Regions from separate parts of the Bradyrhizobium sp. 76 genome, predicted to be linked through region 1. Evidence: predicted binding sites of a transcription regulator. Region 1 holds the regulator's gene; each other region holds the start of a gene.
What was found. The regulator LexA, encoded in region 1, represses DNA repair genes until DNA is damaged. The targets are predictions, from matches to a motif close to TGTTCNNNNTGTGTTCNG.
Positions count from the first base shown of each region.

Region 2: a site for LexA is predicted at 2,446-2,463, ahead of IVB48_RS34185 (ATP-dependent Clp protease adaptor ClpS). Genes of this name have one in related genera too.
Region 3: a site for LexA is predicted at 2,272-2,289, ahead of IVB48_RS04330 (single-stranded DNA-binding protein). Genes of this name have one in related genera too.
Region 4: a site for LexA is predicted at 1,347-1,364, ahead of IVB48_RS04730 (DUF3072 domain-containing protein). Genes of this name have one in related genera too.

Region 1 is NZ_JADPIS010000015.1:610,490-614,088, forward strand. Features, by position in the region: gene IVB48_RS03820 (ComEC/Rec2 family competence protein) at 1-414, shown strand, start outside; gene IVB48_RS03825 (hypothetical protein) at 546-980, opposite strand; gene lexA (transcriptional repressor LexA) at 1,444-2,145, opposite strand; gene glp (gephyrin-like molybdotransferase Glp) at 2,322-3,533, opposite strand.
Region 2 is NZ_JADPIS010000131.1:183,358-186,956, reverse strand. Features, by position in the region: gene IVB48_RS34190 (tannase/feruloyl esterase family alpha/beta hydrolase) at 1-670, shown strand, start outside; gene IVB48_RS41035 (ATP-binding protein) at 765-1,217, opposite strand; gene IVB48_RS34185 (ATP-dependent Clp protease adaptor ClpS) at 1,141-2,412, opposite strand; gene IVB48_RS34180 (MarR family winged helix-turn-helix transcriptional regulator) at 2,622-3,071, shown strand; gene IVB48_RS34175 (enoyl-CoA hydratase) at 3,068-3,599, shown strand, end outside.
Region 3 is NZ_JADPIS010000015.1:712,153-715,751, forward strand. Features, by position in the region: gene uvrA (excinuclease ABC subunit UvrA) at 1-12, opposite strand, end outside; gene IVB48_RS04320 (outer membrane protein) at 290-979, opposite strand; gene IVB48_RS04325 (outer membrane beta-barrel protein) at 1,212-1,994, opposite strand; gene IVB48_RS04330 (single-stranded DNA-binding protein) at 2,454-2,951, shown strand; gene gyrA (DNA gyrase subunit A) at 3,323-3,599, shown strand, end outside.
Region 4 is NZ_JADPIS010000015.1:776,063-779,661, forward strand. Features, by position in the region: gene IVB48_RS04715 (hypothetical protein) at 1-115, shown strand, start outside; gene IVB48_RS04720 (hypothetical protein) at 121-390, shown strand; gene IVB48_RS04725 (hypothetical protein) at 729-959, shown strand; gene IVB48_RS04730 (DUF3072 domain-containing protein) at 1,086-1,289, opposite strand; gene IVB48_RS04735 (acyltransferase) at 1,422-2,432, opposite strand; gene IVB48_RS04740 (hypothetical protein) at 2,603-3,112, opposite strand; gene IVB48_RS04745 (hypothetical protein) at 3,317-3,493, opposite strand.

The DNA.
Region 1 (3,599 bases):
GCAGATCCGCGCGATGCCGGCAGAGCCTCGCTGGCCGATGGCGTGTCCTGTGACGAATCGGGCTGCGTGACGCCACTGGCCGACGGGAGGTTGGTCGCGCTGGCACTGCGCGTCGACGCTCTCGCGGACGATTGTAGTCGGGCCGCGCTGGTGGTGACGACACGCCCCGCGCCGCCCGATTGCGCGGCGATGGTGGTCGATCGGCAACGGCTCGCCAGCCAGAGTGCGCTGGCGCTAACGCAGCGTGGTGACGGCTTTGTGGTTCAGGCGGTGAGGGCGAGAGGCGCGAGCCGCCCCTCGTTGCCAGCCGGCGCAGGCGAGGGTGATTTCGACGGCAGCCTTGCGCCCAAGGCGATCGCACCCCGCATCAAGGACGCAACGCCGGCGGAGACCGACTTGCAGGCCGACGATTGATCTGACGGTGCGGAGCAATGCAGTGGATTGGTGCATCTGCTCGGATTCACTGGGCGCAAACCGCGCCATCTCGCCGGCCACGGCCGGCGACGGCGATTCAATCTTGACCTCCGACCTCGTAGCCGGCTGCGTCAGCCGATCGGCAGGCGCGTGACGGTCGGCTGCCTGTCGACGATGACCTGCGCCTTGTGCTCGCGCTCCGTCACCGGCTGGGTCACAGGCAGTTGCAGCACGGTCGCGCGCTGGCCTTCGACGAGCTGCGTCACCAGCACATATTTGCCGTCGGGGAATTCGATCGCGTCGTGATGGCGGTCGGGAACGTGCGGATCGATCTTGCCGAACTTGCCCACGCGGGAATTGATGGTGCGCGTCCAGATCCAGCGATTGTCGTAGCGAACGTCGTCGGCGAAGGCGAGCTCCGTTCCCGGCAGCAGGCAGACGGCAACAGACGGATCGGCTGCCGAGGCGAAGCCGCGCGTCGAGGTGCCGCGGAAGCTTGTCGTGACGATCGTCTCGCCGACTTCGGCGGGGCGCGACGCGACGGCATGCAGGCTGTAGTCACACATCGGGTGCTCCTCATGCTGGGATAGCAACCCGCGTCTCTTAATCGAGGCGCAGGCCTCTATCAGAGTTGAAGCATGAAGCTCTGCTTGGTTGTGGGCAAATCTGCGGCTGGTTTCCGCGAGCCGCGATCACATTATCTTTCCCGAATTCAATAGGAACAAAGCGAGTTGCGATGCATTCGGGAGGCGCGTGCGCGAATATCGCCGGCTTGACTGCCACGGTCGAGCTTGATCGCTGGCCGCTGTTTCCTCGAACACTTGCGCCGCGAACCAGTTCCGCTTCGTGGGCGTCGCGAGGAGCCAGCGCCGAAGGAGGGGCCGGATAGTCTGTGCAGAACCAGAAAGACTACCCAGCCGGAGCGGACGATGATCCGCTCCAATCCCTGACCGGCGATGCCGATCGGAAGCGCACGCGGCGCCAAGCACCTCCGGTATGAAGTACTCCCGGTATCAAGGACGCCCGGTATCAGTACTTCCGGTAAAGCCCGATCAGCTTGCCCTGAATCTTCACCCGGTTGGGCGGCAGGATGCGGACCTCATAGGCCGCGTTGGCGGGCTCGAGCGCGATCGAGGCGCCGCGACGGCGGAAGCGCTTCAGCGTCGCTTCCTCGTCGTCGATCAGCGCCACCACGATGTCCCCTGTATCGGCGCTCTCGTTGCGCTGAATCAGCGCCATGTCGCCGTCAAGGATGCCGGCCTCGACCATGGAATCACCGCGCACTTCGAGCGCGTAATGCTCGCCCGAGCCGAGCATGTCAGGCGGTACGCTGATAGTATGGCTGCGGGTCTGCAACGCCTCGATCGGCGTGCCGGCCGCGATGCGACCCATCACCGGCACCGCGACGGGACGTTCGCCCTCGTCCGCGGGCAGGCTGGAGCTCGCGCGCACCTTGCCGAGATTGCCCTCGATGACGCTCGGCGTGAAGCCGCGGCGGCTGCCTGCGGCTGCCTGGAGCTCCGGCAGCTTGATGACTTCAATCGCACGGGCGCGGTTGGGCAGGCGTCGGATAAAGCCACGCTCCTCGAGCGCCGTGATCAGGCGATGGATGCCCGACTTCGAGCGCAGGTCGAGCGCATCCTTCATCTCGTCGAAGGAGGGCGGTACGCCGCTTTCCTTCAGACGTTCACTGATGAACCGCAGAAGCTCGTATTGTTTGCGCGTTAACATCTCGACCAAAGTCCCCCGGTTGATGTCGTCCGATTCCGAGACGCTGAATTCGGCAATATGCCGCTACATGCTCGAAACAAATCATGAACGGACACTATATGTTCGATACATGTTCCGCAACTGCTTAATTTACCGTGAACAGAGCAAAGTTGGCGGAACGCGCATTGCCGGGGCGCTCAGACAGGGAGCCGCAACACTTCGCAAGCCGTGCCGGCTTCGGCCTTCGGCGCGAACGGTGCGCGCACGAGAAGTACCTGCGCTGCAGCGAGATTCGCAAGCAGCGAAGAGTCCTGATGATTGACGGGAAGAACGACGCGTGTGCCATCGTCGCGCTCCTCCAGATGCGCGCGCAGATAGTCCTCGCGCTGGTCGTTGGCGCTGACGTCGCGGCCGAGCACGGCGCGCTCACGGCGATGGTGAATCACTGAACGGCCCGACAGGGCACGAATCAGCGGCACCATGAACAGGAAAGCGCACACGTAGGACGACACGGGATTGCCCGGCAGACCGATCACGCCCATTGCGCCGAGCCGCCCGTGCATCATCGGCTTGCCTGGCCGCATCGCGATCTTCCAGAACGCCATCGCGATGCCTTCGTCCCGCAGTGCCTGCTGGACCAGATCGTGGTCGCCGACCGATGCGCCTCCGGTCGTGATCAGGATGTCGGCGCCGCTCTCACGGGCGCGGCGGATGCCGGCGGTGGTGGCCTCCAGCGTGTCGGCGGCAATACCGAGGTCGATGGTCTCGGCGCCTTCGCTGCGGGCGAGCGCGTGCAGGGCGTAGCCGTTGGAATAGACGATCTGGCCGTGGCCGGGCGTGCTGCCCGGCATCACCAGTTCGTCGCCGGTGGCGAGAATCGCGACCTTCGGACGCCCGCAAACGGCAAGGTGCGGATGATTCATCCCGGCGGCGAGCGCGAGGTCGCGCTCGGTGAGACGGCTTCCCTTGCGCAGGAGCACGTCGTCCTCGCGGAAATCGACGCCGGCGGGGCGAATGTGCCGACCGGCGATCGCGGCTTCCTTGATCGTGATACGCTTGCCGGCGGCGACGGTGTCCTCCTGGATCACGACGGCGTCCGCGCCACCGGGAACGACGCCGCCGGTGAAGATCCGCACGGCCTCGCCGGCGCCGACCATCCCCGCGAACGGTCGGCCCGCCGCGACTTCGCCGATGATGGTGAGCTCCGAATCGATCGTCGCGGCATCGGCCGCTCGCACCGCGTAGCCGTCCATCGCCGACATCGCCTGCGGCGGCTGCGTGCGCCGCGCCGCGACGTCACGCGCGAGCACGCGATGGTAGGCCTGGTCGAGGGAGATCATTTCTTCCGGCAGCGGCTCTGCACCCGCCAGCACCGCGGCAAGCGCGTCGGAAACCGGCATCAAGGCCACGGCGAAAACTCCTGCTCGGCACGTTCGGGCGAATGTTCCGCACGTCTTCTAGCCGAGCGCGGGCGC
Region 2 (3,599 bases), on a different contig from region 1:
GCTCGCCAACGGTCTCGATGATTATCCGGGCTGGGGCGTGTCGGGCGAGGACACGCCGGCGGTTGGCCCGACCGGCGGCTGGGTCGCATGGTGGCTCGGCACGGCGTCTCCTGCGCAGCCGCCTGCGCCCAATAACGGCATCGCCTGGATCTACGGTGCCGGCGGCATCCAATATGTGTTCGCGCGCGATCCCAAGCTCGACGTGACGACCTATAAGCCCGAAGAGCACAAGGGGCGGCTGCTCGAGGTCTCCAGCCTGATGGATTCCACCGACCCCGACCTCAGCCGCTTCCGCGCTCGCGGCGGCCGGCTGATCATGCTCGAACATATGGCGGACTACGCGCAGAGCCCCTATGCCGGCATCCGCTATTTCGAGAGCGTCGAACGCAAGCTCGGCAAGGCCGAGACGGCCGAATTCGCGCGGCTCTACACCGCGCCCGGGGTCGACCATGTCGGCTCCGGCGCGCCGGCCAATGTCGACATGCTGAGCGCGCTGGTCGACTGGGTCGAAAAGGGCAAGGCGCCCGGCGATTTGGAAGTCGCCGAGCAGAAGGTCGAAGCGCCGTCCTTTGCGACGCTTCGCGCGCTGCCGCTGTGCCGCTGGCCGGCCTGGCCGCACTACAAGAGCGGTCCGGTGACGGAGGCAGCGAGCTTCACCTGCGCGCCGTAGCCGGCGCGCCACTTCGGAGCGTCACCCGGCGGCCATTGCCTGCGCGCCGCCGAGCAGCTGCGCGTTGAGCCGGCCGCCGGAGAACAGCATGTCGTCAAGGGCTTCGTCGATATCGGCGGGAGATCACGGTGTTGCCGCCGTCCCGTGCGATGCTTCCTTGCGCCAGCCGCCGCATCAGCTCCTTGATGAAGGCGCAACTGGTGCCCTCGCTGCGTCGGGCAGCCTCCGCGATCACCGCCCCCTCGAGCGGCAGTCCCCTGCCGTAGAGCCGGACCAGCTTGCCGCGGCCGGTCTCGTCGGGCAGCGGCACTTCGATGGCTTGATCGATGCGGCCGGGGCGACCCGCGAGAGCTCCCTCGAGGTCCTCCGGCCGGTTGGTGGTCAGGACGAACAGGATGTCGGCGTCTTCCTTCAGCCCGTCCATCTCGTTGAGCAGCTTGTTCGGCATGGATTCCTCACACGGCCCCATGTCATCGCGGTCGCGGGCGATGAGATCGACATCCTCGATCACCACCATCGACGGCTGGAGCAGGCGTGCCAGGCTCATATAGGCCGCCGAGCAGACCGATCTGCTCGGCCGTGATGATCAGCGTCGTATGCCCGGGCAAATGCGTTGCGAGATAGCGGATCGTGTGGGTCTTGCCAGTGCCCGGCGGCCCGTACAGCAAGATGCCTTTGCGTGTCGATTGACCCAGCCGGCGCAATTGGTCTCGGGTGTTGACGAAGGTCAGAACGTTGCGATCGAGCAGCCGCAGGGTCTGCTCCGGCAGAATCACCTCGTCGCGCGCGACCTGCGGCAAGCGATGCACCGTGATGCCGCGCGAGCGACCGCGATAGTCGGAGTCGGCATCGAGCGACAGGATCTTGCCGCGATAGGTCCGCGCAGCCTGTACGGCTTCCTCCAATTCATTGAAGCATTGCTGGACGAGAGCCGCGCCTGCGGAACCTGAAGGCACCAGGATCTCGATCCGAATTCCGGGCTCGCGACTGTATTCGCGCTGTGCGCAGAGCAAAACCGCGTAGCGGAGATGATCCTGCTCACACAGCCATAGTCCGTTATCCAGACACCTGACCGGGCTCTTCTCGCCTACATCGACGTCGGAATATTGCAGCGGGGCAATCGCGATCGCATAGCGGCCCTCCTTGAGCAGTCGTGGGATCGACAGCGTTTCGTAGCGCTGCTCCTCGTTCAGTCCCACCAGCCGGATGGCCTTGCCGAAGAGCCGGTCGACCGCGGCTTGAAGATCGACCCGCATGTGGCCGGGAAATTGGCGGATCGTGGTCACGAGTTTGCTGCGCGCGGCGCTGGCAAGGTGCCAATCGAGAACGTCGCAAGCAAAGTCGAAATCTTCCTCTTGTTCGTTCGAGGGTTCATCCGCCGCACGCATGCAGTCGCTGCACAGCCAGACCGTTCGGTCGCCGATACGAACGTCGGTCTGTCCCTCAGGCTTGCCACAGAGTTCGCAAGGAGTCTTGACCGCCTCTAGCGTGACCTGCAGTTGGTGGCCGGCCAATTCGGTGGATTGTTGCGCAGATTTGAAAAGGGCTTCGGCAACCGATTGCGGGTAAGGCCCGCAAACCGCTTTTTCCTTCTGCTCGATCTGAGTGATCAGCGCTGTCGCTTCACGGTCTGATTTGCCGAAAACCTGCCGAAGCAGATCCATCACGAATCGGTCCGGCGTATCATCGTCATTATGAATTACGAGCTGGGTCGGCTGGTTCTCGCCACGCATACTGTTCATCACGAAAGGTCTCCGGGACAATCTATGATTGAACAGAACGAATAGGGAACACAAAAGAAGCGACCGTCAAGCTGGGCGGCGGCGACTAATTGCGATTGGTGGGTGAGGTTCTGGTGCGCCGGTGCGGCCCTGTTGCTCGACGATGCCACGGCACATCGATCCAGCTGCCGTCCTTTGACATCCCGGGCCGCCTCGACTATATATTTCGCATGCGAAATAAAGCGGCCGGCTCGGGGCATCATCGGCTGATCTACCTGTTGAGCGTGGCCCAACGCCGCGTGCAGCGCTGGATGGCGGGGCAGCCTTCGAGCGAGGTCACGCCGGCGCAGGCAGGACTCCTGTTCATCCTCGGCAAGCAGGACGGCGTCCTGATGGGCGAGGCCGGCGCGGCGCTCGACATGGGGCCGGCCGGCATCTCGGGGTTGGTCGACCGTACGGCGGCGGCTAAACTGGTCGAGCGGCGCGCGGATCACGAGGATGGTCGCGCCTGGCGCGTCTGGCTGACGCCGAAGGGGCGAACGGCGCTGGCGCAGGCGAAGGCCAGCGCAGCAAAGGTCAATGCGGCATTGACGGAAGGATTTACCGGCGCGGAGATCGACGTCGTCGCGCGCTGGCTGACGAGCATTCAGGATAAATTCCCAAGAGGAGCGAACGAATGACTGACCAAGTCCGGATCGAGAACAACGGCGGAATTCTCACGCTCACGCTGGCGCGCCCCGACAAGAAGAACGCGCTGACGGATGCGATGTACGGCATACTTGCCGACGCCATCGAATCCGCCAGGTCGGATGCGTCGGCCCGCGTGATCCTGATCCGCGGCGAAGGCGACATGTTCACTGCCGGCAACGACGTCGGCGAATTCGCCGCGGTCGCAGCGGGCAAGTCGGAAGGAAGCCGCAACGTCGTGCGCTTCATCCAGTCGCTGGCGCGCTGCACCCGGCCCTTGGTTGCGGCGGTGCAGGGCCGCGCCGTCGGCGTCGGCACCACGATGCTGCTGCATTGCGACCTCGTCGTGCTTGCCGACAACGCGCAACTGTCGACGCCCTTCGTCAGCCTTGCGCTGGTGCCGGAAGCCGCCTCCAGCCTGCTGATGCCGGCGCGCATCGGCTACGCGCGGGCCTACGAGATGTTCGCGCTGGGCGAGACCGTGCCGGCCAAATCCGCTCTGGAATGGGGGCTCGCCAACC
Region 3 (3,599 bases), 100 kb from region 1:
CACTTCATCCATCCTGGTGGTCCTCAGGGAATCCAAAAGCGCGCGATCGCGCCAACTGAATAGGCGCGCTTCGCCCGGAACCGGGATCGGCGCCGATGGGTATGTGAGCGAACGTAGGAAGAACGGGGACGGATTTCCAGTGGCGTTTGCGAATCGTCAACGGATTGTTGGCGCGCTGGCGGCATCTGGCAGGAGCAGGGCGGGTGGAACTGCGCAGTAACGTGCCCGGCAAACAAAAAGGCCGGCGCGAGGCCGGCCTTTCGTAACACGATGGCGTCGATAGCGAAGATCAGTACTTCGCGACGATCGGGCCCCCAAAGTGATAGTTCACGCCGACCTGCACGGTGTGAAACTCGAGCGTGCCGGTGGGCAGGGCGCCCGAGAAGTAGGTCTCGCCGCCGAGGCTGCGAAAGAGGTACTCGCCCTTGACCGACCACTGCGGAGCGAAGAACGCTTCGACGCCCGCACCGACGGTCCAGCCGGAGTGCCACTTGCTGTCGGAAACGGTCACGCCGAGCGCGCTGATGCTGAGCTTGTTGTCGATCCAGGCGTAACCACCGGTGCCGTAGAACAGGACGTTGTTGACGGCGTAGCCGATGCGGCCGCGCACGGTGCCCATCGCATCGGTCTTCGAGCTGAGGGTGGTGCTGACGAGGCCGAAGCCGGGGACGGCAACGGGGCCGGTGACCGACGCGCTGACGTCAGCCCAGGCACCATCGGCCTCGATGCCGAACACGACATTGCCGGTCTGCCAGTTGTAGCCGGCGGTACCGCCGACGAAGCCGCCCTTCATCTTCGGGTCGGTCGAGGAATTTTCCCAGGCGCCGCCACCGACAACACCGAGGTAGAAGCCGGTCCAGTTGTAGACCGAAGCCATGGCCACCGGAGCCTTGGTGTAGGGGCGCGCCGCGAGATCAGCGGCCGAAGCCGGGGCAGCGAGAGCGAACAAACAGGCCGAAGCCAACAAAACCTTTTTCATTTTCAACTAATCCCAGTCCCAGTTTCTGATTGTGCCTTCCACGATAAGGAAGGGCATCGGACTCACTTGCCCAACTGAGGCCGTACTTACACCATTGAAGCCGCAAGTTGTGTCACTGGAAAGCCACAGCGGCCTGAAAATGGTGCAATTACTGACCTTTGGTTCCCCCATGGGAACAGCAACGAAAAAGGCCGGCGCGAGGCCGGCCTTGCTTTGATGGATGTCAGTTCGATCAGTACCTCGCGATCACCGGACCGCCCCAGCGATAGTTCAGGCGGACGAGGCCCATGTCGACGTCCTGCCGAATCCGGTCGCTGCCGAAGACCCCACCCGGGGGCGTTGTGAAGCCGATCGTGCGATCGCCAAGGAAGATGTGGTCGTACTCAAAGCCCAACGACCAGTTCGGGGCGAAGCCGAACTCCAGACCGGCCCCGACCGTACCACCCCAGCGAGTCTCCCGCGCCGAAGCCAGGAGCGCGCCCGCGCCGGGCGTACCTGTAGCAGCGTAGATGTCGTACTTGTCGCCGACGACGGCGGCGCCGCCCTTCACGTAGAACAGCACGTTGTTCCAGGCGTAACCGACCTGACCGGTGATGAGGCCGAAAGCGTCGATGCGGGAACGGTTGCGATCACCCGTCACCAAAGCGGTACCCGGGAAGAGGGTGCTCACATTGTCGCCCCGGAAGTCGGCCCAGTTGCCTTGGCCTTCGAGACCGAACACCCAATTGGCGGACTGCCAGCGATAGCCGATCTGGCCACCGACGGTGCCCCCCGTCGCATTGTGACAGCCTTCGCCGACCAAAACGCCGGTCGCGGGCGTGACGAAGTCCCAGCACGTGTGGCTTGAGCCACCGCCGCCGTTGATGCCGATATAGAAGCCGCTCCAATCGTAGATGGTGGCAATCGCCGGCGCGGGGGCCTTGGTGTAGGGACGCGCGGCCATATCCGCCGCGCTCGCGGGAGCCGACAGGCCCATCGCCGCTGCACCGATTGCACCAATCAGAAGCTTATTCATTGCCAGTCTCCCCAGGTTCGTCCGCTTCTTTCTTCCCCGAAGCGGCTGATCAGGCGCGAGGGCCCATATGAACTAAGTCCGGGGAAACCCGTAGCTCTACGGGGCGGCAAAGTCCGTCTCCGAATGCAACAAGAACGGGGCACTGCGAGTACCCATAACTTACTGAATGTTAAGCTCTTTCCCTCGTTTTCGGGAACCTACAAAGGTTCCAACCGCTGCGCGCATTCCAGCACTACATTGGCCGATTGACGCCACACATCGATGCGGTCGTTTCGCCAAGAACAAATCTGGAACGAACAGGAGGTCGATGCTATATGTGGGGATAACCGGAGGGGCGACGGACTGATCGTCGTCCGCAAGCGTTCGGCGAGCGTATAGGGTCGTCTCAACAGGCACGGCGGAACGCGGGGAGCGGACCGGCCTTCTTGAATTCAGTGGCATTCGGAGCGGAGAGCGGAGATGGCGGGAAGCGTCAACAAGGTCATTCTGGTTGGAAATCTCGGCAAGGATCCTGAAATCCGCCGCACCCAGGACGGGCGGCCGATCGCCAATCTGAGCGTCGCCACCTCGGAGACGTGGCGCGACAAGGCCACCGGCGAGCGCAAGGAAAAGACCGAGTGGCACCGCGTCGTGATCTTCAATGAAGGGCTCTGCAAGGTCGCCGAACAGTATCTGAAGAAGGGCGCCAAGATTTACGTCGAGGGTGCGCTCCAGACCCGCAAATGGACCGACCAGAGCGGCGTCGAGAAGTACTCGACCGAAGTCGTGCTGCAGGGCTTCAACTCGACCCTGACGATGCTGGACGGTCGTAGCGGCGGTGGGGGAGGCGGCAGCTTCGGCGACGAGCCGGGCGGCGATTTCGGCTCCTCCGGTCCGGTCAGCAGCGCACCGCGCCGTCCCGTTGCCGCTGGCGGCGGTGGCCGCAACAGCGACATGGACGACGATATCCCGTTCTGAGCGATCCCGCTCTGAGAACGCGGAGTCTCAATGCGACGCGCCGGCCGGATGGGCGGCGCTTCTCATCTCGTGTCAGAAAATCCCACTAATCGGCAGGACGGGCTCGGGATTTCCGGGCCCGCTTCATGTTTCGGGTGAGCTCGGATTGCGGCTTGGCAAGCGCGCTGACGGGGCAAGCTCGCCGCGCGATTTTCGACGCGTGATCGGCGATTTTGCAAGGTCGATACGGGGGCTGTCCAAGACACCGATCGCAAGGGCTTAAGTTGTTGGAAAAATAGGCGGAAAAAGCGCTTCCCAGATCGCCGCGAGGGTGGTTATCAGAGGCTCGATGCGCTATATGATTCCCAGATAAAACCTCACCGGATTTCCCCTTGGCTGACGACGACGACAAGCCCGGCGACCAGCCGGCGCAACCCTCGGATATTCGCCCCGTCTCCATCTTCGAGGAGATGAAGAAGTCCTATCTCGACTACGCCATGAGCGTGATCGTAGCGCGGGCGCTGCCTGACGCCCGCGACGGTCTGAAGCCGGTGCATCGCCGCATCCTGTACTCGATGAACGAGCAGGGGCACACGCCGGACAAGAAGTACGTCAAGTCCGCCCGCGTGGTCGGTGACGTCATCGGTAAATATCATCCGCATGGCGACC
Region 4 (3,599 bases), 170 kb from region 1:
GACATGGCTCGACCCGAAAATCCAACGGCGTTGGGTGAAGCTTGCCGTAGGAGGCCTCCTCGGCTTGGCAGCTTATTTTATGATTCCGATCTTGATGGGGCTGTTGGGCCTTTGAACACAATGAAATCCGTTCTCATCGTCGCACTGGCAATCGGGGCGCTCGTCTCGACGGTGCTGCTCGTCATGGAGCAGCTCACCGACTACTCCATCGCTGTGAAGGCATGGGAGATGCCGGGCATATCCGCAGCCTACCTTTTCTGGGGAGCGGTTGGCAGTTCCGTTTTCCTGGGCGTCGCCATCACTTGGGCCGTGAATGCAATCGTTTACGGCGCGCCCGCCTTCGTTGTCCTTACAGTCGTCAAGCTGGCAATTCGCGGTCTGCCGAAGTGATCTGGCAATGACCGTGGGGTCAGATATTGGCCTATCCGTCGGGAATTACGCATTACGGTGACACGCAGTTAACTGCGTGATTGCGGTGCTGTTCGCGAGCACCGACGGCTACCTTACGGGATAGTGCACTGACGCCGCAGGTGCCAACGAAACGCATCACGCTTAACGTTTGTGAATGCCGCGTTGGCCGAACGCCTGCAATTCTCCAGTATTGGCGGCACTTCAGATCATCGGTGGAGTCAGGCTCTCCCGTCTCGCGGGACGGAGCGTGCATGCCTCGATCGGCGTCCGCCCGCCAACACGACTAGCCGTATTCATTATGAGATTGAGGACAGGTGATGTTGCTTCTGGAGGAGTTCAACGAACGAACGCTGTCGCACATGGACAGGGCGCTGGAGCGCGTCAGCGAGATGATGCCTGAGGTGATGGAAGCCTACACCGCGCGCCGGTATGTCGCCGAACGGATCATCCACTGCGCCAAGCACGAGACACGCGAGATCGACGGCCTCGTCGCGGCCGGCCGGCGTGCGGTCGCTGAGCTGGCTGTGAGGGTCGTCGAAAGCGATTAGCTGTCTGGCCGCGAACCTGCCGCAGAGGACCGCGCTCGCCGGCGATGATTGGTACTTGGCGCTTGGCGACGGGCGGCCTCCCTGTCAGCCGCCGCCCATCTCTCGTGTTTCGAAATGCAGCGCCGTCTACTTCTCGAGCCCGGCCTTCTGCCGCATCGTCTCGATCAGCTCTGACGCCTCTGCCTTGGTCAGATCCTCCTTGGGGAGGGGCTTGTGGGCCTGCTCGGCGAGGGTCTTGAGGTAGGATTCCTGGGCGCCGGTCATCGGGTCGTCCCCGGAGACCCAATCCTTCGGGTCCTTTTGGGTGTTGCCTGCGGTGTTGCCAGCCATCTTGTTGTCGGTCACGGCGATCTCTCCTTTTCAGGCTCAATGCCGACTGATGCTTGTTGTTCCTTATTTGTTCGTGGCTGGCCCATGACGCAGCCAGGGCCGCACTTGCCCGGATTCAGGGTCGGGAGATGATCACGGAACGGCCGGCAGCGATCGGCGTCTGCGCATCAGACTTAGCTTGCGCCCCCAATCGAGGATCGGTGCCTCAACGGCGACGTGCAAGGCGGCGGCGAGACCGATGGAGAGCAGGATGCCCGCGATGATTGTCCCGACGGTCGACAGAAGCCACAGTCCGTCGAAGCTGGCGATCCATTTCACCACCAGATAATGGACGATATACAACGCGTACGAGATCTTGCCGAGCCATTGCAGGACCGGTGAGAAGGATCGCCCCTCGATCTCGACAGCGACCACAGCATGGATCAGCAATCCCGCGCCGAGGCCATAGGTCAGGACGCGCGCGAATTGCGGGTCGGCCGCGCCGCGCACGAAAATCCAGTACCACCCGGCCACGAACAGGCCCGCGGAAACGGCGGGGAAGTGGCGCGAAAAGCGCAATCGTCCGCTTCTCTGGAGATAGGCGATGACAACGCCGGCACCGAATTCCAGCACCAGCGGATGAAAGTAGATCCCGGCCTCCAGGCCGAAGACGAGAGCAAGAATGACCAGGGCGAATCCAGCGAACAAGATCTCGAACAGCCGGTCCGGCTTGATCGCCAGGACGATGGCGACGGCGACGTAGAAGTGCAGTTCGAAAGCCAGCGACCAGGCTGGGCCAAGGTACCAGTTCGGATAGGTCCATGCGAAGATGGTTCCGAGATCGAGAGCGGGGCGGTCGCCCGGCGCCAGCGCGATCCAGGAGGAGCTGACAAACGCCGCCAGCAACACCAGCCAATAGAGCGGGAAAATTCTGAGGGCCCGTCTGAAAGCGAAATCCAGCGGGTTATCTTGTGCCGTCGCGGTGGTCGCGATGATGAAGCCGGAGATCACGAAAAAGATGTCGACGCCGCTCGCAAGTATCGTCAGCGCACCCTCGGCAAGCTCCGGCCCGACCATGTCGGGTCGCGCACTGATCGCGTGTCCGCAGACCACCGACAGCGCAGCGACGCCGCGCATCGCCTGTACACCCGCGAAGATTCGCACCAAGCCTCGCCACGTTCATTCCAGAATAGTGCAATTTAGGCGAGAAACCCATTAAGGAACAGTTGCGCGCATGCGATAGAATGGGTGGCGGATGCGTTAGGGTGAGGCATGCATCTGAGGCGGATTGATTGCTGTGCCCTTCCTCCAAGGCACGACCACAGGAGCACTCCCTAGCGCTTTGCTTCCTGCTTGCCCCGCCTGATTTCCTCTGCCTCGTCCACCAGCTTCAAGGCGGCGCCGTCGTAGCTCAGCTTCAGCCCACGACCGACGGTCCATATCCATCCCTCCAGGGCATCCCCGGTTGGCTGGGCGTTGAACTGGTCGGATATCGATTTGACGGCAGCGTCTTGGGGGCCCGGATTGCTCAACTCCGCGTTGACGCGCCAGATGGGATGTTTGGGGTCCGGATTCTTGGGGTCGACGTCGTCGGCAAAGATCGTGACCTTGGCGCCGTCGACTGCGCATTCGAGGACGTAGGAATCGCGAAGCTGACGGCAGCGGTAGCGACGTTGCGTGATGAGCTTGTTGGTCTCGTCGAATGTCATGCCGGGCGAAAAGCCGAGGATGTCGGACTTCTGCACGAGTGCCAGTGACGCAGGCTTCAGAAAGCTCGGCTGGACCGCCACGAGAACGGCCGCGGCAACAACGATCACGCCGGCGACAACAATGGCAATCTTCATCAGCCCCTCGTAAGAAACGTCCGACCATACAACAGCCGGAGCGTTCTACCAGCATCGCCGCTGCATGGTTCGAGACGTCCGCTATCGTTGGAGGATCGCACCACCGAAAGATCGCATGGTCACATATCGCTTGGTCATGAACGTGAAAACCGCCCCTGACATGACCAGGGGCGGTTTTAGCAAACGGGGTTTTCGAAACGCGGTCTAGTGACCGGTGCCGGGCTTCGTCGTCTTCGGCGGCTTGCCATCTTCGATCCGGCCTTCGTTGCGCAAGTCGCGACCTTCCTGGGCTTTCTTCTGGCTCTCAGGGGACTTGCCGTGTTCGTTCATCTCTTCCTTGATGAACCCGGCGCCTTCCTTCACTTTACCTTCAACGCTCATGACGATCTCCTTGTCCTAGTAATAGGTCAACTCGCGCGAGACCTGACCGTTCCGGTGCGCGCACCTATGTGAGGAGTGCAGTATTGAGGGTGCACTTTGTAAGGGT